DNA from 3 places in the Paenibacillus sp. FSL L8-0638 genome. Region 2 is predicted to be linked to each of the others. Evidence: predicted binding sites of a transcription regulator. Region 2 holds the regulator's gene; each other region holds the start of a gene.
What was found. The regulator LexA, encoded in region 2, represses DNA repair genes until DNA is damaged. The targets are predictions, from matches to a motif close to CGAACATATGTTCG.

Region 1: MKY35_RS16355 (YolD-like family protein) is a predicted target of LexA. The motif match lies at 3,656-3,669, and genes of this name have one in related genera.
Region 3: addB (helicase-exonuclease AddAB subunit AddB) is a predicted target of LexA. The motif match lies at 3,062-3,075, and genes of this name have one in related genera.

The regions. Positions count from the first base shown of each region.
Region 1 covers NZ_CP151960.1:3,687,289-3,693,031, forward strand. Annotated here, with positions in the region: gene MKY35_RS16335 (serine hydrolase domain-containing protein) at 1-614, shown strand, start outside; gene MKY35_RS16340 (carbohydrate binding domain-containing protein) at 796-1,353, shown strand; gene cysK (cysteine synthase A) at 1,882-2,820, shown strand; gene MKY35_RS16350 (hypothetical protein) at 2,900-3,106, opposite strand; gene MKY35_RS16355 (YolD-like family protein) at 3,269-3,616, opposite strand; gene MKY35_RS16360 (beta-lactamase family protein) at 4,471-5,697, opposite strand.
Region 2 covers NZ_CP151960.1:3,177,397-3,183,139, reverse strand. Annotated here, with positions in the region: partial or broken gene tet (Tet(L)/Tet(K)/Tet(45) family tetracycline efflux MFS transporter) at 1-796, shown strand, start outside; gene MKY35_RS13835 (GNAT family N-acetyltransferase) at 1,016-1,555, opposite strand; gene MKY35_RS13830 (hypothetical protein) at 1,786-1,926, opposite strand; gene MKY35_RS13825 (hypothetical protein) at 1,967-2,131, opposite strand; gene MKY35_RS13820 (hypothetical protein) at 2,367-2,669, opposite strand; gene lexA (transcriptional repressor LexA) at 2,953-3,579, opposite strand; gene MKY35_RS13810 (LysM peptidoglycan-binding domain-containing protein) at 3,766-4,134, shown strand; gene MKY35_RS13805 (DUF896 domain-containing protein) at 4,243-4,449, shown strand; gene MKY35_RS13800 (hypothetical protein) at 4,570-5,079, shown strand; gene MKY35_RS13795 (HAD family hydrolase) at 5,235-5,743, shown strand, end outside.
Region 3 covers NZ_CP151960.1:3,863,080-3,868,822, reverse strand. Annotated here, with positions in the region: gene MKY35_RS17210 (NUDIX domain-containing protein) at 1-160, shown strand, start outside; gene MKY35_RS17205 (Na/Pi symporter) at 150-1,172, opposite strand; gene MKY35_RS17200 (class I SAM-dependent rRNA methyltransferase) at 1,526-2,905, shown strand; gene addB (helicase-exonuclease AddAB subunit AddB) at 3,142-5,743, shown strand, end outside.

The DNA of each region.
Region 1 (5,743 bases), 510 kb from region 2:
ATATTCATGTTGATTATGTAGAAACCAAACCCTATTTTTTTGAACGCGTGACTCCCGGGAGCACTCCTTATGATCACGCGGGCCTAAACATCAGCCGTCTTTTTTTCTTAACCAATGCCGATGGTAAAGTGACGCAGTTGTCATATGGAGTGATCGATGACCAATTGCCGATATCCTTCCTGCAAACATCCATCTTCAGTTATATTCTGGTCGGGGGATGCGGTATTTGGTTTGCGCTTGGGTCTATTTTCGGTATTATGGGATGGCTGCGGAAGCTCAAGGACGCAAGAAAGCAGAAGAGTGCTTCGCGGCTTCCCTTGCCTGACAGTGTAACCGTAATCCCCTTGCTGGGTCTGCTTGTGATCGTCAATCTCATTGCTTCAAGCATCCAATTGATAGGCGACCCCTATCAGCCTATGTCCAATTTCAATTTCAATATTATCTTTTTCTGGGTACTTGGGCTTGCCTTTGTACCGGCTGCCTATCTTGCTGTAAGAAAATGTAACGTTTCGGAGACTACATTGTTAAGAAAGGTATACACCGCGACGCTGATTCTTTCGTTTTTAGCTATTTCGTTTTTCCTGTATTCCTATAATTTCTATTTTTTCGCATAGATCTACTTAATTTTATCCTTTTTATAGCATGGATAGCCTCCACGACATATTTCGAGTCGAAACATAGAAAAGGCCGTCAATAGACGGTCTTTTTTGTATTCTCTTCTCTATGAACACTCTTATTCATATTTCATAAACTACTAGTGTAGCAAATATGTCTACAGAAAGAGGGTTAATTCAAATGAAACCAAAGAAAAGTGGAAAAGGCGCAGCCCCTGTCCGTAGGACGAAGAATAGACACACTACACAGCCTCTGGACTTGAAGAAAAAAAGAATTTCTCCTACCCAAGCAGTTGTTAGAAACGGTGGATTTGAAAATCAGGATTTAGCACCATGGATTGCAAACGTCAACAACATGACAGGCCAAATTTTTATTACCAATACTAATCCGCACAGCGGTAATCAAGCGGTCAGAATCTCGGCTAACCCGGGGCACAGTGTCTCACTTAGACAAACGATCTCAGATCTGCGTAGACAAAGAAGATACCGTGTGACCTTCTGGGTACGCAATCTAATCAAGCCTTTCGGTGGCCGGCTTCAGGTTAGTCTGGGGGAGCAAACCTACACGATTCAGCTTACTTCGCTACCTTCATCCCAATACGAGAGAGTCTCCCGCACTTTCTCAATCTCAGGAAATTCGGGAACTGTTTCCAGAGATTTAGTGTTCCGTGTTACAGCAGAGGATACCTTCGCCACAATTCTTTTAGATGATGTATCGATATCCTTATTAAGAACATAAATTACTTCGTATTGTAGGCATTTAGTCGTAAGCTCTCGCAAGAGCGACTTGATGGCGCGAATTGATACACCGTAAGCTTGCCAAAACAAAAACGCCTCCCCGTATGTTAACGGTGAGGCAGAAGGATTAATTCCTTACCGCTCTTTTTGCCTTCTACTAAATACAAATTCATTATCCGCCGACCACTAGGTTAGCGGGTAGTATCTTTTATCGTATGTGTTGTCCTGCCTCGTGTCACTATCGTTTATTGTACACTGTAATCTAATTTTCAATACATTCTAGGAAAAGCGAGTTTATTATAAACCGTGATAATTATTTCGAAATTAAAAAAGGATACACAGTATACAATCTTAATGACTCTCTGGTTCTGAATAAGCTTGGACTACTTTTTTATGAGTAGTACCTTAGGTTTAAACTGTTCCATCCGTTCCCGCTCCTCACTATGAATTAACAGGACATGGTTATGAAGAAAAATTCGTGATAATATCTATGTCATAGTAAGTAGATATGAATTAATTGTTTGGAGGGATAATTTTGATTCACCAAAAGTTGACTGAATTAATTGGAAATACTCCTTTGTTAGCACTGTTGAACTACAGCCAAAACCAAAATATTGAGGCAAACGTGGTAGCAAAGTTGGAATATTTCAATCCGGCTGGTAGCGTTAAGGACCGCATTGGATATGCTATGATTAAAGACGCTGAGGAGAAAGGCTTAATCAATAAAGACTCCGTTATTATCGAGCCGACAAGTGGCAATACTGGAATCGGACTTGCATTTGCAGCTGCGGCTCTTGGATATAAACTTATAATTACACTTCCTGAAACGTTTAGTATCGAACGTCGCAAGCTTTTGACTGCGTTCGGTGCTGAGCTTGTGTTAACACCGGGATCCGAGGGGATGAAAGGCGCTATCAAACGTGCTGAACTATTGGCTGCCGAAACACCAAACTCTTTCATACCACAGCAGTTTAGCAATCCTGCCAATCCAGAAATCCACCGCAAAACTACAGCTGTAGAAATCTGGCATGATACGGATGGCGGTGTAGATATTTTTATTGCGGGCGTAGGTACAGGTGGAACTATTTCGGGCGTTGGCCAGGGATTGAAGGAACGAAAACCTTCTGTAAAAGTGATAGCCGTCGAACCGTTCGATTCACCAGTGCTGTCTGGCGGTACTCCAGGTTCACATCAACTACAAGGACTCGGTGCTGGTTTCATTCCAAATAACTTTAATGAAGAATATGTGGATGAGGTTTTCAAAGTTAAAAACGAAGATGCATTTGAAACTGCACGCCTGCTTGCCAAAACAGAAGGGCTGCTTGTTGGTATTTCTTCTGGGGCTGCGGTTTATGCAGCAACACAAATTGCGAAGCTTCCAGAAAACAAAGGCAAGACGATCGTGGTCATATTACCTGATACAGGTGAGCGTTATTTGTCCACTCCGCTTTTCTCAGACGTAGAATAATAACAAAAGAGGCAGGAATCCAGCTGCCTCTTTTGTTAATTTTCCAAGTACACAAGCAAGAGCGCATAGAATTGTTTCATTAACCTGAATTGATTTCTTTCTTCGCTAGCCGTCCATTTTTTTGCACAACAAATGGACCGTTAGCGAAGAAAAAGTTACCTTGGCCCAGCCCGATGTTGTTGTAGCTCATCAGGCTTTTTCTGTAAAAGTGAGCTTCTCCGTAGTAGTTTTGTACCACTCTGTAAGCCTCTTTCTTTAACTTGATGCGGGTGTAACGCATCATCATCAGGAAGTCTTCGATTGCGATATGAGAATTCTGTTTTTTAATTAATGAGCTAAAACACTAGCGTCAAATGCTCCTAGAAAGACTCCGACTGAATTATCGTGGGTAAGGCGGTTGAAAACATTTCTTGTTTGTTGGATAACTTCAGTAGAATATTTACTCCCCTTAGATTTTTGCTAGATACTTGCTGAAAATGATATCCTCCAACTTGATCCAACTAAAATCATCCTCGCCACGAAACAGTTTCACTTCCCTGCGAGCAGTATTTATAGACGTGATTACACCTGTGAGTTCTTCGTCACCGAACGGGCTAAAAACCACTAGTGTTATAGGTTGACGTGTGTTGTAGGACTCTATAAGCGCTTGCTCGATCAACTGGACTTCCTGATCGTCAAGTTCCGGCTTGCCTCTCCGCTGACGGTCTTTCATGAGTCTTAAGTATGCTTCCTTGTGTTCTGGTATGATAATCCTGCTGCTTTCCCATAAGTCGTTACCTTCTAATTTTTTCGACATGTATGTAGCCTCCTGATGTATTATGTAGAAATTATATTCCGAACATACGTTCTAGACAAGGCTTTTTGTCTACCGAATCCAAAACTTTTGTCCTAGAAAAATATTCCTAGGTCTAATAGACTGGACGAAAATACAAAATCAGAGGGATAAAATGAAAATTTTGGAGCATTAAAATTGGCTAACCACCGCATATTCACCTGGTTAGATCAAGTTTTGAATAATGATTAAGTTTCTTTCCCTCAAATCCATCTCCTATATTGTTCCATACGATTGTATCGACATTATTCCATGCATCTTTCGAATTGTCATACCGCTAGTCTCCATAAAATAAGTTTTAGACGGACTTTGAAATTGGAACAGTGACAACCAGTACGAGAAAATAATGTCCTAGACTGTCGCTGTTCCATTGAACTAACGTATCCCGTTAGCGGAATAACATATACGAAATTCTGATATTTTTGTACAATAGTCTTAATGTTTGATTTTCCTTGAAGTCTTTTTTAAATAGAAATTGTAGTCTGGTGCAATGTGTAGGTTAGTAATATTACGTTGTCTATACCTACTATGTATTTCTAAAAATCCATATATCTCTTCTTATTCTCTATATCGAATTTGCGTCTAACCTATTTTACGATTTTGGCGGTAAACCATCTGTTGGCGGGAGTGGTAAAGAAGTCGATAGTAGAGCTTGACCGACCGAATATAAAATACGCCGTCGTTATGCCCCTCGTGAATCTTATCTATCGTTTTATTCTGAATGCGGACATTTGTGCCTCGATTGCATGAAACGACGGTTAATCACAGCAGAAACCGACATCCGCCCTCAAATAAAGGACGCGATGTCGGCTTTAAACTTAACGGCCAAACTCCTTATTGATTATTTTATTGTGAGCAGGCTCCACTTCCGGAGCTACCGAGTTGATGCACGTTACCAAAATATGCTGCCCGCCTAGAGATCCGAAGGCTCTCGATTCAAATCCGAAAGTACCGCCAGCATGCCCCCAGTATGATTGCCCGTCAGCTGTTTTTATTTCATAAATCCCTAGTCCAACTTTACCTATAGGTGAATCTACTGTCGTGAGCATCTGGTCCATTATCTCTTGATTTAGAAGCTTTCCGCCCAACAGCGAACTGAAGAAGGTGGTCAAATCTTTGGTTGTTGAGACTATATCTCCGGCTGCATTTGCCCATGATTGATTCATCTCTGTTAAATCATACAAATGACCCGATCTGTCCATATTATATCCTGTGGCATGCTTACCTGGAATATCGTGACTATTTTCCATTACAAATGTCCCTGTCATCCCGAGCGGTTCGATCAACCGTTTCCTGATCTGCTCCGCATACGTCTCTCCTGTTACCTTCTGAATAATTTGACCGGCTAGTATAGTATTCATGTTCGAATAGTTCCAGCCCTTCCCTGGCGCATATACAGGCGGCTTTGCTAGTCCCATGCTGATAAGCTCGTCGGACGAATAGTAACGGAATGGATTTTGAGGCAAGGTAATATCTCGAAAATCAAGATCAGTATAGCTCGCAAGCCCGCTTGTATGGTTCAATAACTGACGAATCGTAATTTTGTTGCCGTCATACCCATTACCCTTTATGACCCCCGGCAGCCATTTTTCGACCGAATCATCCAGGTTCAATTTTTTCTCCTGAGCCAACTGCAATACAACGGTAGCAGTGAATGTCTTCGTGATGCTTCCAATACGGAATGAAAAATCCGGCTCCACCGGGCGTGGTACTTCGAAACTGGCTGTACCCGTAGCGTAGGACCAGCGTTCCCCATCCTGTAGCCCGCCTGCCACGACACTTGGAACTCTTTTGTTGGTAACTACTTGATCCATGACGCGTTTGACTTCTTCCCGATGCTTTCTTTTCTTTTCTTTCTCGTTGAGTTCTTTTTTGGGTTCTTTTGCGAATTCCGACGATAAAATATTGTCGGTATTTGCAGCTTTATTGATAGCTTGATAAGTTGCCGTCTGACCCTCTGCGTGGACAGTTCCATAGGCCACTGTACCCGCCAATATAGCTATTAAAGTAAGTGCAACTCCTTTTCGAATGGTGAATGATTTCATAACGCATCGCTCCTATTATTTTGAATGTTGTTCTGCTTTACCCCCT
Region 2 (5,743 bases):
AAGGAAGTCATTTCAAAGGGCTCGTTTGACATTGCAGGAATCGTGCTTATATCTCTAGGTATTGTATTGTTTATGTTGTATACAACTTCTTACAGAATTTCTTTTCTGGTGATAAGTGTTCTATTTTTCTTGATCTTTTTAAAACATATCAGACAAGTAACCAATCCTTTTGTTGATCCTTCATTGGGGAAAAATACTGCATTTATGATAGGAATCCTTTGTGGCGGGCTTATGTTTGGTACCGTAGCTGGATTTGTTTCTATGGTCCCTTATATGATGAAAGACGTTCACCACTTAAGTACCGCAATGATTGGCAGTGGAATTATTTTTCCTGGAACGATGAGTGTTATTTTCTTTGGTTTTCTTGGAGGAGCACTTGTTGATAAGAAAGGTTCCTTACATGTGCTAGCAGTCGGCGTTGCATTTCTTGCCGTCAGTTTTTTGGTAGCTGCTTTCTTTATTGAAATGACACCTTGGCTGATGTCTATTATTCTAGTCTTTGTTTTCGGTGGTCTTTCTTTTATTAAAACAGTAATATCCACTATTGTTTCAAGTAGTTTAAAACAAGAAGAAGCTGGCGCAGGAATGAGCTTGCTTAATTTTATAAGCTTTTTATCAGAAGGAACGGGGATTTCAGTTGTAGGAGGCTTATTGTCAATACGTCTTATTCATCAAATATTTATATTTTCCATCTGCTTATTTATATAGCAATATGTTATTGATTTTTTCAGTGGTCATTATAATTAGCGGGATTTTATCTGTTATTGTATATAAACGTTCAGTTTCAGATTCCTGATAAGAGCAAAAAAGGATTACATGCTGAAAATGATCGCATCCTCACGTTTGAAGTAAGTGAATACTCTAAATAAATCAAAAGCTCTGCTAACCTTCATTGGCCGGCAGAGTTTTGTGTGCTGATCAGTTTGATTTTACTAGATACGGGAAAAGTAGCAATGCAAAGTGTGCGTACAAGATGATATTGTTTTTAAATTCGGCCTTATTACAGAAGGATAGGCTAATTTGAATACTTAAACTTATAATACCAAAAAATCGCTTTCTCATGGGCTGTGGAAAAGTTAGAATATAGCATAGTATCAACTCCGCCGATTACAAAGTTATTTTTAGCATAGAATCGACAAGCTAAAATATTCACATCCTGTGTTTCAAGCATAAGACCAACAAGGTTATTCTGCTTAGCCCACTCGGTTGCTTTACTCAATAAGGCTGCTCCGATTCCCTTGTGTCTCCAGTCTTTAGCGACGGCAATATCCTCAATTAGAGCATAGCCATTCCAATTAGTACAAAGTTTAATTTTCCCAACACAGTCGTTCTCATCATAATATAAAAAAATAGATTTTCCTTGTTCATTAATATAACTGATATCGACGTCATCATCCTCATACTGTTTAAAATATGGTTCGGGAAAACTTTCTTCTATATATGTCCAATTGTTGTTCTCGTATTTAGGTATAATCCTTCCGGACACAATAAAGCCGTTATTCTCATTTGACTTCTTAAAATCCCCCATATTTGAAAGTGACATTTTAATTATCATGGCTTGTCTCCTCCTGGTTTAATTTCTCTATGCACATTATTCTAAAAGAGAACCACGTTTTCCTGTCTGTTAGATTTATAAAAAGAGTAAAATGGTAGCGACTGTTCAACTATGTGTGATATTTTACAATCCCCTCCGCTTGCTTAAATGATTCATAGCAGTAGTTAGGTGTGCTGTTTAACACAAAAAAGCAGGAAGAATTCCTCCCGCTTTTTGCATGGAAACAATTATTAACGTCTGCGTTGTCTATCGTTTACGCTAAACAAATTAACAGCCAGTGCGTTACCTCTTGCACGCGCAGTGGCTCTTTGATTGGAACGGATGTTCAATCTTCTTCTTCTTAAATCACGTCTGCAATGTCTTCTGCTCATAATATCACCTCCCTTCAAGAAATGAAGGTGCGGTTGAATCTTAGTGGCGTTTATGCTTACGCTTGGAAATTTTGATATTCAAGGCATTGGTTGCTAGTGCATTTCCGCTTCCTGTTTTAGCAGCTGCGGCTTGAAAGACTTTAACGACCAGATATCTGTTTTTCCCGATGCGATGCTTATACGTTTTAACTCTATTTCTGATCATCTGCATATCTCCTTTGCTTAGTTCTGCTATATACATATGTCAATTGTGATAGTAATGTATCAGCATAAATCTATTAGAAGCAAAAAGAAGCTAGTACCTATATCCCTAAAGGTTAACAAAAAAACTCATGCGAACCTGTCTTCGCCTTTTCAACTTTACGTTGCAGGAGATGTTACAGGCAGGTCGGCATGAGTCTAATGTGTAGAATAAAGATAATATGCAGTTTGTATGAAAATTATTTACTATTAAGGGTGTTAAGTTTTTTTTCGTAGTACGCCTCTTGGGCAAGAATATGATTCAGTTGTTCTGAGAGCTGTTTATATTCTTGGCTGGCTTCTGGGTAATTATTTCTTTCGGAAATTACAGCTTCAAGTTGCTTTTCTAAATACCTGAAATGGATGAGTATTTGTATGTACTGAATACGATCGTAGGTTGTTATGTGTGATTTCTCTTCTGCATACAAATGATCCATTGTTGGAACTGCACAGCTTACGACGATAAATATCATGACAAACGCTGAAATTATTATTTTTTTCATTTAATTCCTCCTACAGAGCTATGAGTAATTAATATACCATATTTAGCTAAAAGAAAGAAAGATCTATTAGTTTTGCCCATAACAGTATAGCTGTTCAAGATCAGTGGGGGATTATTTGAGATGATGAGGCTGATTTTATAGTAGATACAATAGGAATAGGTTGCTAAAAGGAAAGAATAGTTGTGAGATACATAGTAAGCATAATAACAATACAAAACCGGCTTGCCCTAGGCAGCCGGTTTTGTATTAGGGGATAGAATAACGGGGAAGGAAGAACGAGAAATCAGTGGAAGTCCCGGAAGAGTCCTACAACTTTGCCCAAAATACTGACGTGTGTCAGACGAAGCGGTTCAAAGGCTGGATTTTCAGGTTGAAGCCGGATATGATCTTTTTCTTTGTAGAAGGTTTTAACTGTAGCTTCGTCTTCATCTGTCATAGCTACAACAATATCGCCATTATCAGCGGTCTGCTGCTGACGTACGATTACATAGTCTCCGTTAGCAATCCCAGCCTCAATCATGCTTTCGCCTACAACAGATAACATGAATATTTTATCCTCACCAACAAAGTGTTGGGGAAGAGGAAAGTAATCTTCAATATTTTCTGTCGCCGTAATAGGAAGACCAGCGGTTACTTTGCCGACGACGGGGACACGACTAATGGAGTAATTAATCAAGTTGCTGTTATCCGATTCGTCTTGACCGAGTAACTCAATAGCCCGTGGTTTTGTAGGATCGCGGCGAATGAGTCCTTTTTTCTCTAAACGATCCAAATGACCGTGAACCGTAGAACTGGAGGCCAATCCGACAGCCTCGCCTATTTCGCGTACAGAAGGGGGGTATCCCTTTAGACGCACTTCATTGCGGATAAATTCAAGAATGGCCTGCTGGCGGCTCGAAATCTTAGACATACCGTATCAACCCCATTTAGTAACGTTTGGGAAAATTATAGCATAGAACCTCCGTTCGTACAAACATAAGTTCTAAATAATCCCTAAAAAAATTGCGAACTTTTGTTCTCTTTTCTATTGAACAAAACAAACGTTCGTGTTATATTGTGAAAACATAAGAACAAACGTTTGGAGGACACAACCATGATGAAATATAGCACCTATCAAAGTATTTTTCCAATGAATATAGAAAATTTACAGGAGACCCGAAAAGAGGGTAGGGCGCGTTTTATGCAGATTATTACCAATACTCTTTTACTTAAGCTTCTTATTATAGTGATTGTTGCTTGGATTGCAGGAGCAGGTGTACTTACGGTTTTCGCGGCTCCTTCAGCTTCCAAGGAAGAAGTGACTAAACTGACAGTACAACCTGGGGATACGTTGTGGCAGATTGCCGCGAATCATAAACCGGAACGAATGGATACACGGGTATATATAGAAGGAATTGTGCGGATTAACGGTTTAGAGGATCGGGGAGTGCAGGCAGGTCAGGTACTCAAGCTTCCTGACTTATGATCTATAGACTATTAGAGCTTGTCAGGGAGCGTAATGCGGGAGCCTTGACAAGCTCTTTTCTACATGTCAAAGTGTATTATATCTTTGCTTTTATGGAGGGGACACAATTTGGATATAGACAGCTTGGTACAGCGCATTAATGAATTAGCGCGCAAAGCAAAATCCGAGGGATTAACAGAAGAGGAAACCACAGAACGTGCCAACCTTCGGGAAATTTATTTAGGTAACATTCGCCGTAATTTTAGGCAGCAGCTAGAAACGATTGAATTTGTGGACGATGATACATCGAAGGGAAATGACGGGCTGAAGCATTAATGTTGTTAAAGCGCCCAAGCCTGCAATTTGCCTTTTGTTTTAGGTACCTCTCATGGTACCTATATAGATCAGCTTTGAGGCAATTGTTTTAATGTAATATATCTGGGAAGGAATTGAGAGATGGCCCGATCATTTGAAAGAAAAGTACGCAAAAACACAGCGCATTTAAATAAATCGCGCAAAAAGCAAGGTATTCAAACCATTAGCGGCGCAGGTTCTGCAATGGATATTTTCCGTGGCCGTAACATTACTGTGCCAATTATGCTGGCTGGTCTTTCTGTATTGTACATGCTTATGAGTTACTTTTTGACTAAGACCGGTATGCGAGGGATGGATTGGCTTGTATTCGGCCTGTACTTGATGCTGGCTGTTATCTTTTTTATCCGTCGTCCTTATCTGAAAGTGGGAAAGGATACTCTCTATATGCTGAAAGGTGGTAGGGAACGTCCAATGACCGCTGGGGACATGAAAGTCATCAAGATTGAAAAGGGTTACGTAACCGTTGAAAGAAAAGGTAAGGGCGGTAATTTTATTTTCACAAAATCGTTAGGTCGCTATGACACGGATGCCATTGCAGAGCGACTTGAGAAGTTTGCGCTATCCAATCAGATACAGGTTGACAAGAAATAACTGATTTAGCCTGTAGCTCTGTAACAAAGGCCGTATGATGTTATTTCATATAACATGCTGCGGCCGCTTGCTTAATATGGGCACACATAACGATTCAAATGCTTAATCAAGCAAATAGGCGTACATAAACTGTGGAAAGAGAGTGGATAATTCAGATGACGATTCAGGCGGTAATGTTTGATCTTGATGATACCCTTTTGTGGGATGAACGTAGTGTAGAAGAGGCATTTGATGCAGCGTGTCAAACAGGCTCCCGTGAAGCAGGTGTTGATCCAAAAACTCTGGAGGAAGCCGTACGTAAAGAAGCACGCGCTTTGTATGAATCCTATGAAACCTTTAGTTTTACTCAAATGATCGGCATTAATCCGTTTGAAGGATTGTGGGCGAATTTTACAGCAGGTGTGCAACCTGAATTCCGTCAATTGGAACAGTTGGCCCCTGTTTATCGAAAGGAATCATGGCGCAGAGGACTCCAGCAACTAGGGATAGATAATGAGAAGTTGGCGGAAAAGCTGGCTACCCAATTTGCTTCGGAAAGACGCGCGCGTCCCCATGTATATGAAGAAACGTTTGAAATTCTAGAACAATTGAAGGGACAATACAAGCTGTTATTATTGACAAACGGTTCCCCTGATTTACAACAGGAGAAACTGGATGGAGTTCC
Region 3 (5,743 bases), 690 kb from region 2:
AGAGGCACTGGATGGGGATTTACAGGCACAAATCGAAGAAATTAAGGGAGTTGCATGGCATAAGCCTGAGGAAGCATGGCTTCTCCAGCGCCAGGGCGGATATGACAATAATGATGTCATTTTGAGCAAGGCGCTGTCCATGCTAGGAATTAACGTTTGATTCTGTGGGGAGATATACGATCCTCTAAACGAGTCCATACAGGTAGGTAGCACAGAGGCAAGACCAGTAGAGAGCTAATGACGTTAAACAGGGTTTGGGCATGGGCTACCTTGGCTCCGGGCTCGGTAGATATCCAGGCGGCGGCCATTTCTAGCCCAGGGATCAACGGCATAAAGAGCAAGGCTCCGCCTACGTTCAGCAGCACATGGGACCAGGCTACAAATTTGCCGGACACGCTGCCACCAACAGCGGCAATCAGGGCGGTTACGCAGGTGCCTACATTGGAGCCGATGACGATGGCGATCCCCACATCGGCTGGCAAGGCACCCGCAGCGGCAAGGCTGATCGCCATGCCAATAACGGCTGCACTACTGTGAACCAGTGCGGTCAGGCAGGCACCAGCAGCGAAGGCCCACCACATGTTGGCCGCAGCGTGATCAAGAAACCAGCGGAATAGTCCGGCCTGCTCAATCCATGGGCCGACCGTTTGCATTACGCGGATACCCGCCAGAATCAGCGAAAATCCAGCAAATACGAGGCTGATATATTGTACAGCCTGCGGACGGCTAAGCCCATTGGAGCCGGGTGAAACTCCGGCAGAAGCGTACTGGCGAACGGAGACGGATTCTCCCCACAGTACGGCGACGCTCCAGCAGAGCAGTGAGCCGCAGAGCAGCGGAACAGCCAGCTTGCCAAGCTGGAGCCCCATCAGCTCGGTGGTGAGACAGGTACCGATATTGGTGCCGAGAATGATGCCGAGCGTGCGGCCATAGGTCAACAGCCCGGCGTTGACCAGTCCGATCGTCAGCACCGTTACAGCGGTGCTGCTTTGCAACAGGGCGGTAATGCCTGAACTGAACAGCATACCCCGCCAAGGGGAAACGGTGGCGCGGTTCAGCCAGCGTGTGAGGAAGGGGCCAGCCAAATGCCGGAGGGCTGCTTCCATCAGCTTCATCCCGCCCAAAAAAATAAACAGTCCGCCGCACAGCGGGAGTATGACATGTATAAACACGGGCATAACCCCCTTTTCTAGAATACTTATGTAAACAGCCTATGATCTGTAGAGGACAGCCATGACAAGCATGGCTGAGCTCTTTTTTACGGAGCGATAATTTTGTAGTATCTTCGCAAGCTTTAAAAGCGTGACGTCGATATAAAGGCGGGCAGTAGCGGAGCGGTTCATTTGAATCTGGAGAAGCGCCAGCGTTCGCCTTTGCAACGAGATTCTTACCTTTAAATGTGTTACATAATCCCAAGAATCCCGTTGCAACAGCGATCGTAAGATCAAATGAATCGCGGAGCCGTGCCCCTATCGAACAAAACGTTTTAATACTTTGAGTAACTTAAGAATAGGAGTGAAGGATTTTGCCTTCAGTAATATTAGAACGCAGCCGTAAAAAAAGGCTGGAGCACGCACACCCTTGGGTGTTTAAAAACGAAATAGCCAAGATCGAAGGAGACCCAGAGGCAGGCGATTTGGTCAGCATCGTTAACCATCAGGGGCGTTATTTGGCGACAGGTTACTATAATCCGGCTTCACAAATTACAGTACGTGTGATGTCCTATGAGCCGCTGGAAGCAATGGATCAAAACTTTTTTGCCCAACGCTTTCGCAAATGCCTGGAGCACCGCGAACGTTTTGTGACCGGGGGAGACGCTTATCGGTTGGTGTACGGCGAGGCTGATTTTTTGCCTGGACTGATTGTAGATCGATTTGGTGATGTGTTGGTCGTGCAGTTGTTAACGCTTGGCATGGATCGGCGCAGGGAAGAAATCAGGGATGCGCTCGTTGAAGTATTGGGTCCTGTTGGTATATATGAGCGCAGTGATGTATCCATCCGAGAGCTGGAAGGATTGGAACAAACGAAGGGTCCTTTGTACGGTGATTGCCCGCGTCATGTGGTGGTGACGGAAAATGGCCTGCAAATCAAGGTTGATATCGTAGAGGGCCAGAAGACGGGTTATTTCTTTGACCAGCGTGAAAATCGTGCGGCCATAGCACCGTTGATGACAGGTTGGGGAGCACGTAGTGGAATTACGCTACAAGAAGTTACTACAGACTCAGGGGACGCTGGCACAACGGTCATGAAGCCAGTGAATAAAAGTGGTAAGGTTGTTGAATTCCCATTCTGGGACGGCGCAACCGTATTGGAATGTTTTTCACATACGGGAAGCTTTACGCTCAATGCCTGTAAACATGGTGCCAAAAAAGTAACTTGTCTTGATATTTCTGAGCATGCGATTGAAAGTGCGCGGGATAATGTCAAGCTGAACGGTTTTGAGGAACGCGTCGAGTTTGTCGTCGACGATGCTTTTCAATATTTGCGCAATCAGGTGAAAGGTGTAGAGGAACGCAATGCACGAGCCGGGGGCAAAGGAGATACGTCTAAGCCGCTGACAGCGGGTGGCGGACGCACCTTTGACGTGGTCATTCTTGATCCGCCAGCCTTTGCCAAAACGAAGAACGCTGTCAAAGGAGCTACACGTGGATATAAAGATATCAACCTGCACGGGATGAAGCTTGTCAATGAGGGTGGCTATCTGGTGACGGCGAGCTGCTCGTTCCATATGCGGCCGGAGTTGTTTTTGGACACCATTAAGGAAGCGGCGGCAGATGCCGGCAAAATCCTCCGTCTGGTAGACTGGAGAGCAGCTGGTAAGGACCATCCTCAAATTTTGGGTGTGGAGGAAGGCCATTATTTGAAATTCGCTATCTTTGAGGTGCGCAGCCGGACACAGCTGTAAGTTTCATACAAGGTCAAAGTCAATCGTTTTTTGGTGATTAAATAGGTAAAATAAACTCGTTTTAGGTATAAATCAGTCCTGTAGAGAAGGCGTGCACCAAGCCAATCTGCGGGACTGATTTATTTTTTAGAGGGAGAAAGAATTGCTACAACATGGCAAACGTACGTTCTTTTCTCTCTTGCCTGATATGCTATACTGTTTAATAGAATGTTGTTCGTTGGAAAGGAGGCCGCATCATGTCGGTCCGTTTGTTGATTGGCCGCTCTGGGAGTGGTAAAAGTACGTTAATCCGCAATGAAATGACGTCTATGTTACGCGAGGAGCCGCTAGGTAAGCCTATGCTGTTACTTGTACCGGAGCAATCGTCATTTGCTTCTGAGCATGCGTTACTTACAGAAGCCGGAAACGGTATTCAGGGGTCGGTGCGCGCCCAAGTGATGGGATTTCATCGTCTTGCCTATTTAGTTATGCAGGAAACTGGGGGTTCAGCGCTGGTGCCTGTAACGGAAGAAGGCAAGAAGATGCTTTTATATAAAATTATTCGTCGTCGCAAGGATGAACTGAGTTTGTTTAAGGATTCGGGAGACCAGCTCGGCTTTGTGGATCGGTTGAATACATTGTTTACGGAGCTAAAGCAGTACGGAAATGATACTCGGTCTGTACCCGAGCAACTGGAGCGAATGAACGCTGCTGGAGAGTCAACTCCGATTTTGCGCGGCAAGCTCAAAGATATCAGTCTAATCTACGAGGATTTTGAACGAGAGCTGACGCTTAAATATATTGACGGTGAAGATACGCTGCGCATGCTGGCAGAACAGATTGCAGAGTCTTCCCTTGTGCGTGGAGCAGACATTTGGATGGATGGCTACCGTAGGTTTACACCACATGAATATAAGGTGGTGGAGCAACTTATGCTGCATGCCTCTTCGTTGACAGTGGCGCTGACTTGCAACCGCAGCTACGAGAGCGGACAGCTTCCGCATGAGCTGGATTTGTTTCATCCTTCGGCGGCTACGTATGTAAAGCTCAAAGGAATGGCAGACGAGCTGATGATAGAGACGCAGACACAATTACTGCGCCCTGATCCGCTGCCGAGATTTAAGGAGCGTCCGGCGTTGGCGTATTTGGAGGCTAACTTTGAATATCGTACAGGGTTACGGAATCAGGAACAACGGATGCGTCAGCAGCATCTACGAGAGCAGTGGACAGAAAAGCAACCGGAGGGCATAAAACTGTACACTGCGGCTAATCGCCGTGCAGAGCTGGAAGGGGCTGTACGCGAAATGCGTCGTTTAGCCCGAGATGAAGGCGCGCGTTATCGGGAGATGGCCTTGTTTGTGCGTCATATTGAAGATTATGAGCCATGGGTGGAACCGATATTCAAACAATATGAGGTTCCAGTATTTCTGGATCAGCGGAGAAGTGTATTGCATCATCCCTTAGTGGAATTGATTCGGGCTTCACTGGATATCGTGCAGCGACGCTGGCGATATGAGGATGTATTTCGTGCGGTCAAAACAGATCTTCTCCTACCGCTGGACGGTCGGGTGAGCCGCGAGGAGCTGGATCGTCTGGAAAACTATGTACTGGCCTGCGGAATACAAGGTAGCCGTTGGACAGATGGTCGCCCGTGGCAGGCTGTACCCAGCTTGTCACTGGAGCTGGAGGAGCAGGAACGGAACCGTAGGCGGGATGAAACGTTGGATTTGATGGAGCTGTGCCGGGATGTGATCGTGACGCCTTTACGTGCGTTTGAGAAACGTGTGGGCAAGGCACGAACTGCACTTGAGAAGTGTGAAGCGGTATATCTGTTACTGGAGGATGCAGAAATTGGCCACAAGCTGGACGCCTTCATTCATCAGGAAGAGGAAGCAGGAAATCCTGAGCAGGCCAAGGAGCATCGTCAGGTATGGGATGCAGTGCTTGAACTACTGGATCAAATCGTCGAAATGATGGGTGACGAGAGGCTGGATACCTCTTTGTTTGCGGGTGTGCTGGAAACGGGATTGGCTGAATTCCGTATGGGACTTGTTCCGCCAGCTCTGGATCAGGTTCTAGTCGGAAACACGGATCGTACACGTGTGACCGGTATTCAACATGCTTTTGTGCTAGGTATGAACGAAGGTGTGATGCCGGCTGTGTTCCATGAGGACGGTGTGCTGAATGAGCAGGAGCGTACGGCATTAAACGAACGAGGCGTAGAGCTGGCGCCGGATATGACAAGACGTCTGCTGGACGAACGTTTTCTCGCTTATACGGCTCTTACTTCAGCCGGTAGAAGCCTGTGGATGAGCTATGCCGTGACTGATGAAGAAGGCAAGTCATTGTTGCCGTCTGAGTTAGTACGACATGTGCGGCAATTGTTTCCTAGTCTGGACGAACGCCCACTGGCTGGATACCCTTTGCCTGGGGATGCTTGGACGACGCAATGGGAGTATGCTTCTCATCCGTCCGAGGCTTTGCCGCAGCTCATTGCGCAATTACGCAATTGGCGACGTGGCGGTGACATTTTATCTCCTTGGTGGGAGGTATATAACTGGTATGCCAGCCAGCAAGGGCGTGAGAAGGACAAGCTGCGTCAGCTGTTGACCTCACTTTTTTATGAGAACCATGCCGAAATGCAGAAGGAAACGAGCCGCCGTCTGTACGGCAGTAAGTTGCGTACCAGCGTATCTCGTATGGAACGTTTTGTGGCATGTCCATTTTCGCACTTTGCCTCTCATGGTCTTCGTTTGAAGGAACGTCAAATGTATCGCCTGAAAGCCCCAGATATCGGACAATTATTCCATGCAGCGCTTGGAGAGATGGCGATCAATCTGCGTAATCGCAATGTCAGCT